DNA from 3 places in the Bradyrhizobium sp. USDA 4541 genome. Region 1 is predicted to be linked to each of the others. Evidence: riboswitches for the same ligand, from Rfam matches in the RefSeq annotation. Region 1 holds a riboswitch; each other region holds the start of a gene.

Evidence for each region. Region 1 has a riboswitch for cobalamin ahead of J2R80_RS39865 (HoxN/HupN/NixA family nickel/cobalt transporter). Riboswitches for the same ligand answer to the same signal wherever they lie in the genome.
Region 2: linked by a shared signal. The riboswitch ahead of J2R80_RS41325 (ribonucleoside-diphosphate reductase subunit alpha) and the one ahead of J2R80_RS39865 (HoxN/HupN/NixA family nickel/cobalt transporter) in region 1 are both predicted to bind cobalamin.
Region 3: linked by a shared signal. The riboswitch ahead of J2R80_RS11335 (TonB-dependent receptor) and the one ahead of J2R80_RS39865 (HoxN/HupN/NixA family nickel/cobalt transporter) in region 1 are both predicted to bind cobalamin.

What each region holds. Positions count from the first base shown of each region.
Region 1 covers NZ_JALJZF010000001.1:8,328,302-8,332,495, forward strand. The annotation lists gene J2R80_RS39865 (HoxN/HupN/NixA family nickel/cobalt transporter) at 1,137-2,213, opposite strand; cobalamin riboswitch at 2,594-2,794, opposite strand; gene J2R80_RS39870 (hypothetical protein) at 2,985-3,182, opposite strand; gene cysN (sulfate adenylyltransferase subunit CysN) at 3,292-4,194, opposite strand, start outside.
Region 2 covers NZ_JALJZF010000001.1:8,744,960-8,749,153, reverse strand. The annotation lists gene J2R80_RS41330 (radical SAM/SPASM domain-containing protein) at 1-344, opposite strand, end outside; cobalamin riboswitch at 1,716-1,932, shown strand; gene J2R80_RS41325 (ribonucleoside-diphosphate reductase subunit alpha) at 2,028-3,965, shown strand; gene J2R80_RS41320 (ribonucleotide-diphosphate reductase subunit beta) at 3,995-4,194, shown strand, end outside.
Region 3 covers NZ_JALJZF010000001.1:2,431,266-2,435,459, reverse strand. The annotation lists gene J2R80_RS11335 (TonB-dependent receptor) at 1-2,178, opposite strand, end outside; cobalamin riboswitch at 2,286-2,482, opposite strand; gene J2R80_RS11330 (IS5 family transposase) at 2,680-3,516, shown strand; gene J2R80_RS11325 (GTP-binding protein) at 3,646-4,194, opposite strand, start outside.

The DNA of each region.
Region 1 (4,194 bases):
GATGAACCGACGTCCGCTCACCTCTGGCGACGATTCGCGAGCCATCGATTAGAGCTCGATGCGTCGAAGCCGCGGACGTTCGTTCCTCGAGGCGCTTGCCGGACATGTATAGCCGTTCGACGGAAAACGAAGCAGTTGATCACGCGACACGAGCCCCTTGAGCGACTTCTTAAGTATTCGACTGAGTCTGTTGTACACCAGCAAGAGCGATGCCAACATTTCACGACATCGAAGGCGGAGAAGCGGACCACCCCAGATGTGCGGTAGGCCAGACGATGACTGATGTCCTCAGAGGTGCTGGCGCTCTTTCATTGGCGACTCTCAAGCTCAAGATCAGCAGTTTCTGGTTCTAGTCCCACGACCAAGCCACTCCGCCGACGATTGCGGACACAGCGAACCAGTGGAGCGCCGGGACTAACCGCGCTTGGCCATGGAGCGCAAATGCAGTTTTGAACGCCTGCAATCGGCTATTTTCGACGTCGCCTTTGGACCGGTGGTATTGAACCCGACATTGTTCGATGTCAGACGCACGGAGCTAATGACGCCGAAGACGGGCGATAATTAGCTCGATCTTGTCCATCATGTGCAACGATAGTCGCGTCGGCCGAACGCGGACCGTCGCAGTTGCCCTCTTGCATTGGACAGCTGAAGATTGCGGCATTGGCTCGCCCGCCTTCTTGGTCAGCCCACGGCTTCGGTCGCGCCGGCGACACCAGTCACGCCTTGTGTGCTTGAAGCCGTTTGTCGTAGCCATTTTCACGATGGCGACCGTCGCGATCCAACCGTCCACTTTGCTGTGCTTTGGAACGCGCATCCGTCTGATGTCGGTTTGTACCGGTACCCCTGCGCTCCGGAGCCATCAGTCATGATCTCTGCTATCAACCATGCGGAATAGCTATGTCATTCGTTAAGCCAAATGGCCTCCGCCAGACCTGGTGCGGCTTAGTTTAGCCCCGCTTGTGGCGACGATCCTATTCCCACAAAACTGTCAAGCCCCAGACAGAAGAGATGAATCATGCAGGAACTCCCGTGCCATATCACAACGAGCGGGGACTCGTCGACCGAGATGCTTTCGCGCATCGGGCGCGCATAGCCTGCAAGCTTCCGCACCCCGAAGCTCATCTGGTTGTATGAGCTCACCCCGGCTTGAGCGGCTCTTCGAGTCCTTGCCAGCGATAGATCGCAAATGACAGCGCCCAACTGACCAGGAAGATGCCGACCACGAGATAGCCGAAATTGGCCAAGCTCCCGTTGAGATCGTCCACCGCGCTCCAGAAAGTGCCTTCAAGCGCCAATTTGTTGGCGAGCAGGCCGAGTGCCTCAATGCCGCCGATCAGCAGCGCCACGACGACTGAGATGGCCGTAATGGTCAGATTGTACCAGATCTTGCGGATCGGATTGAGGAAAGCCCAGCCATACGCGCCGACCATCAAGACGCTGTCAGTCGTATCGACGAGCATCATGCCCGCGGTGAAGAGAGCCGGAAATATCATCACCGTACTGAAGTCCAGCCCTCCCGAAGCCTGCCCGGCTGCGACGGTGAATAGGCTGATTTCCGTCGCGGTATCGAATCCGAGGCCGAACAACAGACCGATCGCGAACATCTGCCAGCTCGCCGTCACCATGCGAAACAGCGGGCGCAAGAGTCGGGACAGCAAGCCACGACCGGACAGAAGCAGATCGAACTCATGCTCTCGGACGTGTTCGCCACGCCGCGCACGCTGAAAGCTCCGCCAGACATCCCGTAGGATCACAAGGTTGATGGCGGCAATCGTCAGCAAGAAGAAGGCCGATGCACCGGTGCCGATGATGCTGCCAACCGCCCGGAACTCCTGGAAACCGCTTTGCAGCGCGAGCGCTGCAGCTGCAATCGCGGCGACCGCCACTGCAACCGACAAGGAATGGCCAAAGGCGAAGAAAAGTCCGACCGCGAGGGGGTGTCGGCCATCCTGCATCAGCTTGCGAACGACATTGTCGATGGTCGCGATATGATCAGCATCGACGGCGTGCCGAAGGCCGAGCACATAGGCCAGCACTGCTGTCGCCAGCAGCGTCGGCCGCTCGGACAGCGCCACGATGGCCCAGGTCCAGGCGAAGCAATTGATGGCCAACAAGAAGGCATAGAGCGAGATGATTCGACTCCGCGAGGCAGCCGATGCGTCGTCTATGGCAAGCTTTAGATATGTGAACATGATCTTGCTTCGGCAGCGCATCTAAGCATGAGTTTGATCACGAACGTCCCTCTTTGCATAAGCGCCGCGCACGCCAAAGCCGGTCCGGCCAGGCTGAAGACGAACCGACGGATACAGCGTCCGATGATCATGCCCATTCGCGGCACGAGACAATTGCGCTGGTCGCAACGGCGTGGAGTTGAGTGGCATTTCCTACTTCTCAGGGCTGGTCCCCCTTCGCGGTGCAGTTTTCGTGCCGCTCTGCTGGGCTAACGTGCTGGACCGCTTCGTGCGGCTTCTATCCTGCCGTCAGCTCGTTGTCGCGCGATTGCGCCGCCGCATTGACGTTGCAACCTCGATCTGAGCCGTAGTCGAGTTTAACGGGCCAACCAATGCCTAGAGCACCCCGTCCGACGCATTTGCGCGCGGCAACGGCTGGTAGCAGGTTTCCTGGCTGGAGTTCGCGGCTCTTGGCCACCTTCTCAGGATCGCGAATCCCAGTGGCACGAAATGGTCATCGCCTCGCCGCTTACAGTTGCGTCGGACAGCTCCGGCATGGGCCAGGCAGGACCCGCCGAACGCCCTTGAATAGCCTTTCGAACACTACCGATGACAAAGCGAAATGGCTTCAGAGGGCGTGTCAAGTAATCGTTGGCGAACATCGTGCGACACCGCAGCTCAGGAAAAAGCGGTAACTTTGCTCCTCAACCTCGGATTGCGGACGAGATCGAGGCGCCAAGACACTGCGGCTCTGTTGCTCAAGAACTCGGCGCGGCGCTCGCCGCTCGCGCAGACACACTGCGGTTGAAACACTCAGGCGACTGGAAGGCTGACTTCCTCTCTGTCCTTGGTCATGGCGTCATAGACCCGGACCTGGAGCATGGGACGGCGCTTCTTAAGCTCTTGCGCTCCTGCCCAGGCGCCGTCTCTTGTCGCGAATTCGGTTTTCAATTGACCGTCGACTTCGAGCACATAACCGGAAGCGGGCAATCGACGAGTGGATGCAACCATCTTAATCCTTTAGCATCGGCGAATCCGATCGATGCTCCCAGTTAACCCGAGTCGCCATCGCCAGACCAGTAGGCAGGTAAGCGGCATCCGCGAGGAAGAAGCGACAGGTTTATCGCCGCTCATCGCAGAGGAGTGCGCGCGCCATCACGGCGCCGACGACGGCTTCCGCTGCTTGCTCTGGGGCCTGCTCCATCGTCCTGAGATGAATTTCCGGCCTTATCGGCGCTTCGTAGGACGCATCGATGCCTGTGAAGTTCTTGATCTCACCGGCTTTAGCCTTTGAGTAGAGACCTTTTGGATCCCGCCTTGCGCATTCCTCGATTGGCGTATCGACAAAGACTTCGATGAACTCGTCCTTGCCAATCAGGCTGCGAACCATATCTCGCTCGGACCTGTAGGGGGAGATGAACGAGCAGATCACGATCAAGCCGCTGTCCAGCATCAACTTGGCAACGTGTCCGACGCGCCGAATGTTCTCCTCCCGCTCAGCCTTCGAGAAGCCTAGGTCCGCGTTCAATCCGCTCCGGAGGTCGTCACCATCTAGCAGCATGGCATGTCGCGACATTGCGAGCAGCTTCTGATCAACCATGTTGGCGATCGTCGACTTTCCCGCGCCAGACAGACCGGTGAACCAGACGACGCAAGGCTTCTGATCCTTGAGCGCGGCGCGCTCACTCCTGCCCACCGAAAGCGCCTGCCAGGGAACATTGGTGGCCCGCCGCAGCGGAAACGCAATCATACCGGCGCCAACCGTACGATTGGTATAACGATCAATGACGATAAACGATCCGGTTTTCCGATTGACGTCGTAAGGATCGAATGCGGCGGGCAGTGCGGTCGCAACATTGCAGAACGCGATCTCATTGAGAGAAAGCGTCTCGGCAGCCAGGTGCTCACATGTATTGACATCGATCCGATGCCTGATCGTGGTAATGCTGCCGGCGACCGTCTGCGAGCCAATCCGCAGGATGTAATTTCGTCCGGGAGCGAGCGGCTCGTTGTCCATCCAGAT
Region 2 (4,194 bases), 420 kb from region 1:
CGAACGTCAGTCCCGTTCATTCCAACAAGGGTCGTGAAGATCCGGACGTCGTGGCCGCGTGCGTAAGCATGCTCAACCATCGTGCTGCAATGCGGATGCAACCAGGGTTCCGAATATCCGGAAAAACTAATGCCAGTAGCTGTCGGTACGCGTGAGAGACATTGCTTGAAATCCTGAACACCCAGATGCTTGGCTTGGGATACGGGCCTTTGGCGATCTGCAAACTTGTCCTGGGAGCAATAAGAACATCTGACGATGCAGCCGGTGGTCGTGGTTATCTCCAATACCCGATGGCCGGGCTCAACCACACGCAACTCTTGTAAGACCCTAGGGTATGCCGTCATGTATCTGGTCCTTTCAGGTGCCGGAGCAGGCAATTGCCGCAGATCGAGCGCAGCTAACGCGGCGTCGCGCCTTGCCTGAAACGATCGCAACCGGAGTTTGGACGTTGGGCGAGATGCCTTGAATGAAGCCCGTGCTTTGCCACGCTGGTTTCGACAACAGGGTACAGGAGGACCAGTCCGGCGCTCCTCTCTCTGGGTGTCGATTGCCGCCTACCACCATGTCTGCGCCTAGCATCCTCCTTTCCTCCAGAAACACGTCAGCTCGACAGCTCTTGATGTTGTCGAGGAGAGCCGCAAATAGGGCTCCGGGAGGTGCTCGATCCTGAGGACCACATCATCTCCGTGTCGCCGGACCGAGCAGTCAATCGCCGACATGGGACCGCCCAGAGGCGACATACGTTGTTCCGATCGCGTCCGAAATGCCAAGCTTGTTTGCCAAACAGTCGTGGCTTGCGCCGAATCCTGCAACATGACGTCGGGTACGATTCAAGCGCGTCGGGCGTGATCCAGCACGGCCCTGGAGGCTTTCGCGTGTTGCGAAGATTGCTCTGGGGCGCGATGAGAGGCGCGACGATCCGGAAATCCTGATGGACGCGGCCGAGTAGGACCAACCTGGCTTCTTTGGGCACCGAACAGTAGGCGAAGCCTTTATCGGCAGATCGCGAGAATGGGCCAGACAATTGGTTCGCTACAAACATGCACCGGGCACGTGCCGAATTGATCAGAAGGGCGGCGACCTAGATGCGCCGCGACCAAATCGATCTGCTATGCGCGCCGAACAGCAGCTATACTAGCTAGAAAGATATTGACAAGGCGATCTCGGTGGGACGCGCCGCCGCGGACTTGCTCCTTCATTGTGAGACAAGGCTTGCGCCGACGGTAAATTCACGAAGGGAGCCGGTTTCGTCGCGCTTACAGCGGCTTAGCCGCTGCGAGCTCGATGAGCTTTCGTGTTCTTCAGGGCCGTCAGCCGTTCGAGCAGCGAGATCGCACGGGGAGCGTCGTGTGTCGAGGAGCTGACTGCGTCGGCTACGTCCATGATAGCTTTCCAGCGCCTTAGACACGATTTCATCTGGATCGTTGACGCTGATAGCTTCGAAGATCTTGAGCTGAAGATCCGCTCATACTCATCGGAACGGAAAAAAACGGTCTCAGAGCCTTTGGTAGGATCTACGTTCCAGATCAGCATAGACTGATGAATGGTCGGCCGGATTTCTGGATTGATTTGCCTGAACAGCCACAGGTGGACGTATATGGATAGCGGAACATACCGGTGCTCGGCGTCGGCCACTCCATTCATTGACTTCGCGGTGTCCTCTTCTGACTTGATGTACCCCAAACGAGACTTGACGAATCTCGGCAAGTGACGCCTAGATGTAGATCTGTCATGGTTCTTCCATCCTTTATCTTGTAGGACAGGAAGCTAAGAGGGAACCCGGTGCGCCGAACGGCTACTCCGGGGCTGCCCCCGCAACTGTAAGCGGTGAGCGGTTGTCATCATGGGCCACTGGCGCAGAAACGCGCCGGGAAGGTCGACAGCCGCAGCGACCCGCAAGCCAGGAGACCTGCCGCGACAGAACAAACGTCCTCGGGCGGGGTGCCCCGGTGGAGCGCTTGCACTGAGGGACGTTTGTCTCCTGCAAGTCGTCCGTGGCCCCGGCTCCAAACATCGCGGGGTTGCCGATGTCGCCGTCTTTTGATTTCGATCAGCAGGGTCATCTCGTTACACCATCCAGTGTGCGGGCAGCGCAAGCACAGGCAGCGCTTGCCCCGCTTCAGCGGTCTGTTGCGCCGCCTCCATCGCTGGCCCCGCTGCCGCGTCCCCTCGCGCCAGCTCCAAAGCCGTCCGACCTTGCACTTGATCGATCGCGCGACAGCCTCCTGACATCGTTCGGCAAGCTGACATTGACCGACCGTTATCTGCTCGCGGGCGAAGGCGTCCAGGACATGTTTGCGCGGGTATCGTGCGCGTTTGCGGACGATGTTGCACATGCTCAGCGTCTATATGATGCAATGTCCCGACTGTGGTTCATGCCGGCGACGCCGGTGCTCTCGAATGGCGGCAGCTTGCGTGGTCTACCCATTTCATGCTTCCTCAATTCGGTCTCGGATTCGCTCGAAGGTATTGTCGGCGCCTGGAACGAGAACGTCTGGCTTGCCTCCAACGGCGGCGGCATCGGTACCTACTGGGGGAATGTTCGCTCGATCGGCGAGAAGGTTAAGGGCGGTGTCACCTCGGGCATCATCCCGTTTATCCACGTCATGGACGGCCTGACGCTGGCGATCAGTCAAGGCTCGTTGCGGCGCGGCTCGGCGGCAGTCTATCTCGATGTCCAACATCCCGAGATAGAGGAGTTCCTTGAGATCCGGAAGGCGTCCGGCGACTTCAATCGTAAGAGCCTCAACCTGCATCACGGCATCAACGTTACTGACGAATTTATGCATGCCGTGCGAGCCGGGACAGCGTTCGCGCTTCGCAGTCCAAAGACCAGCGAAATGGTTCGCGAGATCGACGCTCGCCAGCTGTGGCAACGTATCCTCGAGAACCGGCTGCAGACCGGCGAGCCTTATCTCTTGTTCATCGACACCGTGAACCGCGCCCTTCCCAAGCACCAGCGCGACCTCGGCCTCAAGGTCTCGACCTCCAATTTGTGCAGCGAAATTACCCTGCCGACCGGCATCGATCATCGCGACGAGGAGCGCACCGCGGTGTGCTGTCTCTCATCGCTCAATCTCGAGACATGGGACCGGTGGAGCGAGGAGCCGGGCTTCATCGAAGACATCATGCGTTTCCTTGACAACGTGCTCACCCACTTCATCACGGTGGCGCCGGAGGGCATGAGGCGTGCCCGCTATGCTGCCCTACGCGAGCGCTCCGTCGGCCTAGGCGTCATGGGCTTCCACTCGTTCCTTCAGGCCAAGGGCATTCCGATGGAGAGCGTCCTGGCCAAGTCGTTCAATCTGAACATGTTCCGGAAAATCCGGCGGGATGCCGACGCGGCGTCGGTGACGCTCGCTCGCGAGCGCGGCCCTTGCCCGGATGCGCTGGAACGCGGCGTGATGGCGCGATTCAGCCATAAGATCGCAATTGCGCCGACCGCCTCGATCAGCATTATCTGCGGCGGCACGAGCGCTTGCATCGAGCCAGTCCCGGCCAACATTTACACCCATAAGACATTGTCTGGCGCCATCTCGGTGCGCAATCCGCATCTCGCCAGGGTACTCACGGCCAAGGGCGCCAACACCCCGGCGATATGGCAGTCGATCATAGCGCACGAGGGATCGGTCGCTCATCTCGACATCCTCTCGGAGCACGAGAAAGCGATCTTTCGCACCGCTTTCGAGATTGACCAGCGCTGGATCATCGAGCTCGCCGCCGACCGCGCGCCGTTCATCTGCCAGAGTCAATCGATCAACCTCTATCTGGCGGCCGACGTCGATAAGTGGGATCTCCATATGCTGCATTGGACGGCATGGGAGCGCGGATTGAAAAGCCTCTATTACTGCCGTTCGAAGTCGATCTCGCGCGCAGCGTTCGCCGGCAAAATCAGCGGCCGTGACGAGGCGGAACGACCGCAGCCGCAGCGCACCGACTATGAGGAGTGCCTTGCATGTCAGTGATTGACCTCTCGGCTGTCGATCCGCGCACGTTGATCGGCAAGGGACGGGTCGGCCTCCTGGACTCGACCGGAAGCTATGACGTTGATCGCTATGGCTGGGCTTACGAGTTCTGGAAGCGTCAGCAGCAGACCCATTGGATGGGCGAGGAGGTTCCGCTCGGCTCCGACCTCAAGGATTGGGCGTCGGATCGTGTCACTGCCAACGAGCGCGCGCTGCTCACCCAGATATT
Region 3 (4,194 bases), 5.9 Mb from region 1:
CAGGTTGTAGACGCGGAACGCGACCGTGGTGCGGTTATCCGGCTTCCACCTGACGCCGCCATTGACCACATTGTAGCCCGGACGCAGCTGAGTGTTGGCAAGATCGGAGTACATCGCACCGACGATCTGCACGCCGCCATAGACCGACCAGTTGGGCGCGAAATCCCAGGTCAGCCAGACATTCGAGACCTGCTGCGGCACGTTGACCGGGACATTGCCGTTGAAGCTGACGATCTTGCCGCCGACCACCTGGCTGTTGTTGTCGTATCTGGCGCGCAACAGCGCAAGATTGGCGTCGACGCGCCAGCCGTCGTTCAGCGCGAGCCCGATCGATCCTTCGACCCCGCGGGATGATTGCTGGCCGATCTGCAATGCCACGCCGCCGGTAGGGTTGCCGGGATCGGGAATCGTGAGCCCGGTCTTGACGATCTCGTAGGCAGCCAGCGTCCACTCGCCGCGGCCGCCCCAGAACGACTGCTTGACCCCGATCTCGGTCTGCTTGCCGGTCGCAAGCTGGAATGTCTTCTGCGTGGTCGACAGTGAGATCAGATTGCTGACCGGATCGACGCCGACCGCGTACTGGCCATAGAACGCGAGGTTCTTGATCGGCTCGTAAACGAGGCCCGCGCGCCAGCTGGTGCCCGATAGCGTCGTCTCAAAACTGTTTGCCGGCGTCTTGTAGTCGGTGCGGTCCACTTCGGGGCGATCATACCTGACCCCGGTCACCAGCGACAACTGATCGTTCAGCGAGAGCCGATCCTCGGCGAACAGCGCGTATTGATTGACGATCGCGTTGAAGCCCCGCGTGGTCGCCGTCGTCGTGGCGAAGAACGATCCGGGATCGAACACATAAGGATTGACCGACGACGCGCCGCCATAGGGCGAGTTGTTGGTATGGGTGAAGTCGATCCGGTTGACGTCGAACCCGGCGACGACCTGGTTCGCAAGGCCGAACACGTGGCCGCTGAAGGTCGTATCCATCCGGTTGCCGAGCTGCTTCTGGTCGTGGAAGATCTCGATATAGCTCGTGCGATCGATCAGCTGGGTCTTCGGATTCCAGGTGTAGTTCTCGATGTCGCGCCAGTGCCGCTCGCTGGTCAGGTAATACAGCGTGTTGTTGACCTTGATGCCGTCGGCGACGTCCCACTCGGTCTTGAACCGGGTCCAGCTGTCCTGATAGCGGATCGCGCTGTCCGCTGCATTGTAGTTCTTGAAGCGCAGCGCGTCCTGGATCGAGCCGTTGATCAGCGGCGTGCCGAAATAGCGCGACGGGCTGCGGTCGCCGTAGTCTTCCGACAGCGTGAAGGCGAGATTGTCCGACGCCTGCACCCGCACGGCAGCGGAGACCATCGCGTTCGAGGTCTTGTCGCGATCGACCCAGCCGTCCGACATGTTGCCTGTGGCATTGACGCGGTACGACACATTGGGATTGATCGGACCGGTGCTGTCCACCGAGAGCCGCCGCGTCATGTTGCTGTCGAGCGAAACCTCGGCCTCGTTAGTGGGCGTATTGAGCGGTTTCTTCGGGATCACATTGATGACGCCGCCGATCGCGCCTTCGCCGTACAGCACCGAGGCCGGACCGCGCAGCACTTCGATGCGTTGCGTCGACCAGGTGTCGTAGGGGAACGTTAGCGTGCCGGAACCGATATAGAAGCGCGTGCCGTCATACAGCGTCATCACCGAGTTGCTGCCGGCAAAGCCGCGGGTGCTGAACGACAGGCCGCCGTTGCCGGGTGCCGGCGTTGCGACGAACCCGGCCGCATCCTGGGTGACGGCATCGAGCACATTATGCTGGCCGCGTTCGGCGATGGTCTGCGCCGTGATGATCTCGACGCTTGCCGGCGTCTGCAGCGGCGTCAGGTTGAGACGACTGCCGGTGCCGCCCTGCGTGGTGGCATTGAGCGTCGGCGATGCCGATCCCGGTACGCCCGACGCCGCGACGCGCGGGGCGTTGCCGGCTGTTGCAGGCCTCGGCCGTGGCCGCGCCGCAGCGGTCATGTCACGGCTGCGCGCCGCAGGCTTCGGCTTTGCCGCAGCGGAAGGCGCGACCTCAATCGGATCGAGTCTGGTTGGTGGCGGCGTTTGTGCCGAGCCTTCGACCGGCAACAACAATGATGACAGGGAGCAGAGAAGACCGAGGCGCCATTTGCGCGCAACGGGAGAGGACGGAGACATGAAAAGGACTCGCGGTAACGTGGCACGTCACCGCGAACGTGGACTGGCGCATTGCCAAAAAAGGCAGTGCTCCGATCCCACCAGGACGCCCCCGCCCGATGTGCTCGCGTGTGACCACGACTGACGGCAGGTCTCCTGGCTCACGGGTCATCGCCTGTCGACGCCTTCCCGGGCCTGATGGCCCAGTGGCAAATTGACGAAAGGCTCGCCGTTTACAGTTGCGGGGACAGCTGCGGCATTGGGGTTACCCTCGCACCGCATTCCCTTTTGATCCCCGAAGGGAACCGTCGGCAAAAACGATAGGTGCTGGCTGCAGAGCTGTCAATTCGATGCGATTGTCGCAGACCTGCTTTGCGGGTGATGCTGCGGCGATGACACAGCGACGTCGAGGGCTGACGCCGAAAAGCAACCCGTCATCCTGAGAGCCTGACTGAAAAATGGGTGAGTGATCTCAGTGGGGTGTGATTCCATCGGATTTGCAAAGATTCGAGGGAGAGCACGATGCCCTGGACCAAGATCACTCGGGAGCAATATCGGCGGGACGATCTGCGTTATGCAAGCGATATGACCGATGCGGAGTGGGCGGTGATCAGACGCCTGTTGCCGCGAGCGAACCGGCGCGGCCGGCCGCGTAAGACGGAGCTGCGTCGTGTGATCGAAGCGATCCTCTATATCGTTTCGACCGGCTGCCAGTGGCGGGCGTTGCCGCAGGAGTTCCCGCCCTATTCGACGGTGCAGGGCTATTTTTATAGATGGCGGGATACAGGCCGGTGGCAGAGGATTGTCAGCGTGCTTGTCCGCCGGGCGCGAAAAAAGCTTGGACGGACACCGAAGCCGACGGCAGCCGTGATCGACAGTCAAAGTGCGCCAACCACGCAAGCTGGCGGACCGCGCGGCTACGATGCAGGCAAGCGCATCTACGGCCGCAAGCGGCACATCGTGACGGATACCAATGGCCTCCTCCTCGGGGTTCATGTTCATCCGGCCAACGTTCAGGACTGCCATGGCGCCGTACCGCTGCTGAAGAACGTGCGGATGAACTTCCCCCGGCTGCGCCACGTCTTTGCCGACCGGATCTACCGCGGAAATCAACTCCTCGACGCGCTCTCAGACTGCGGTCCATGGACTGTCGAGATCGTCGAGCGGCCCCAAGGCGTCAAAGGCTTCCAGCTTCTGCCGAGGCGGTGGGTGGTTGAACGCACATTCGCTTGGTTCGGCAGATGCCGCCGCCTCGCCAAGGACTTCGAGGCGACGGTGGCAACCGAAGCTGCCTGGCTGCTGATTGCACACATCAGGCTCCTGACCCGCAGACTCGCGGCTGCAGCTAAGGTTGGGTGATTTATGAGTCAGACTCTGAGGAGCGCGGCACGCGCGTCTCGAAGGATGCACGGCCCGGCTGGTGGCCGATTCATCCTTCGAGACGCTGCTTCCCTCGCACCTCAGTATGACGGGAAACGTAGGTTCGCGTCACTGAGCCTCGACGCATCCCTGCATCACCTCATCAATCTCCGCGCGCGACAGCGCACCCATCTCGGCGATGAACACGATGCGCGTGCGCGGCACGCCGGGCGACGGCACGCCGCCCGCAGCCAAGGTCGCGCGGCCGCCGGCGAGTTGAAACACGGTCAGCCGCCCGGGCTGCTCCACCGTCTCGAACAATCCCTTCGCCCGCGCCAGCTTCGGCGCCAGTCTGCCGATCGCCTGCTGCAAGCGCGGCAGCACGACGGGCCACTCCGAGGTCCAGCTCAGCGTCTCGAAGCGATCGGACGCCGGCCGTCGCGGCGCGGTCTCGCGCGGAGCCGGCACATGATCGAGGTCCGCCGGGAACAGCAGCGCGGCCGGCACCTCGCCATGCAAGGCATCCACCACCACGGCCGCCGGACGCACCGCGCGCACGGCGTCGCGGATCGCGGCGCACGCAGCGGCGTCAGTCAGATCGACCTTGCTCAGCGCCACCACATCCGCCGCCCGGAGCTGCGAGCGCAGCAGCGCATCGTTCAGCATCGCCGCAGGCTG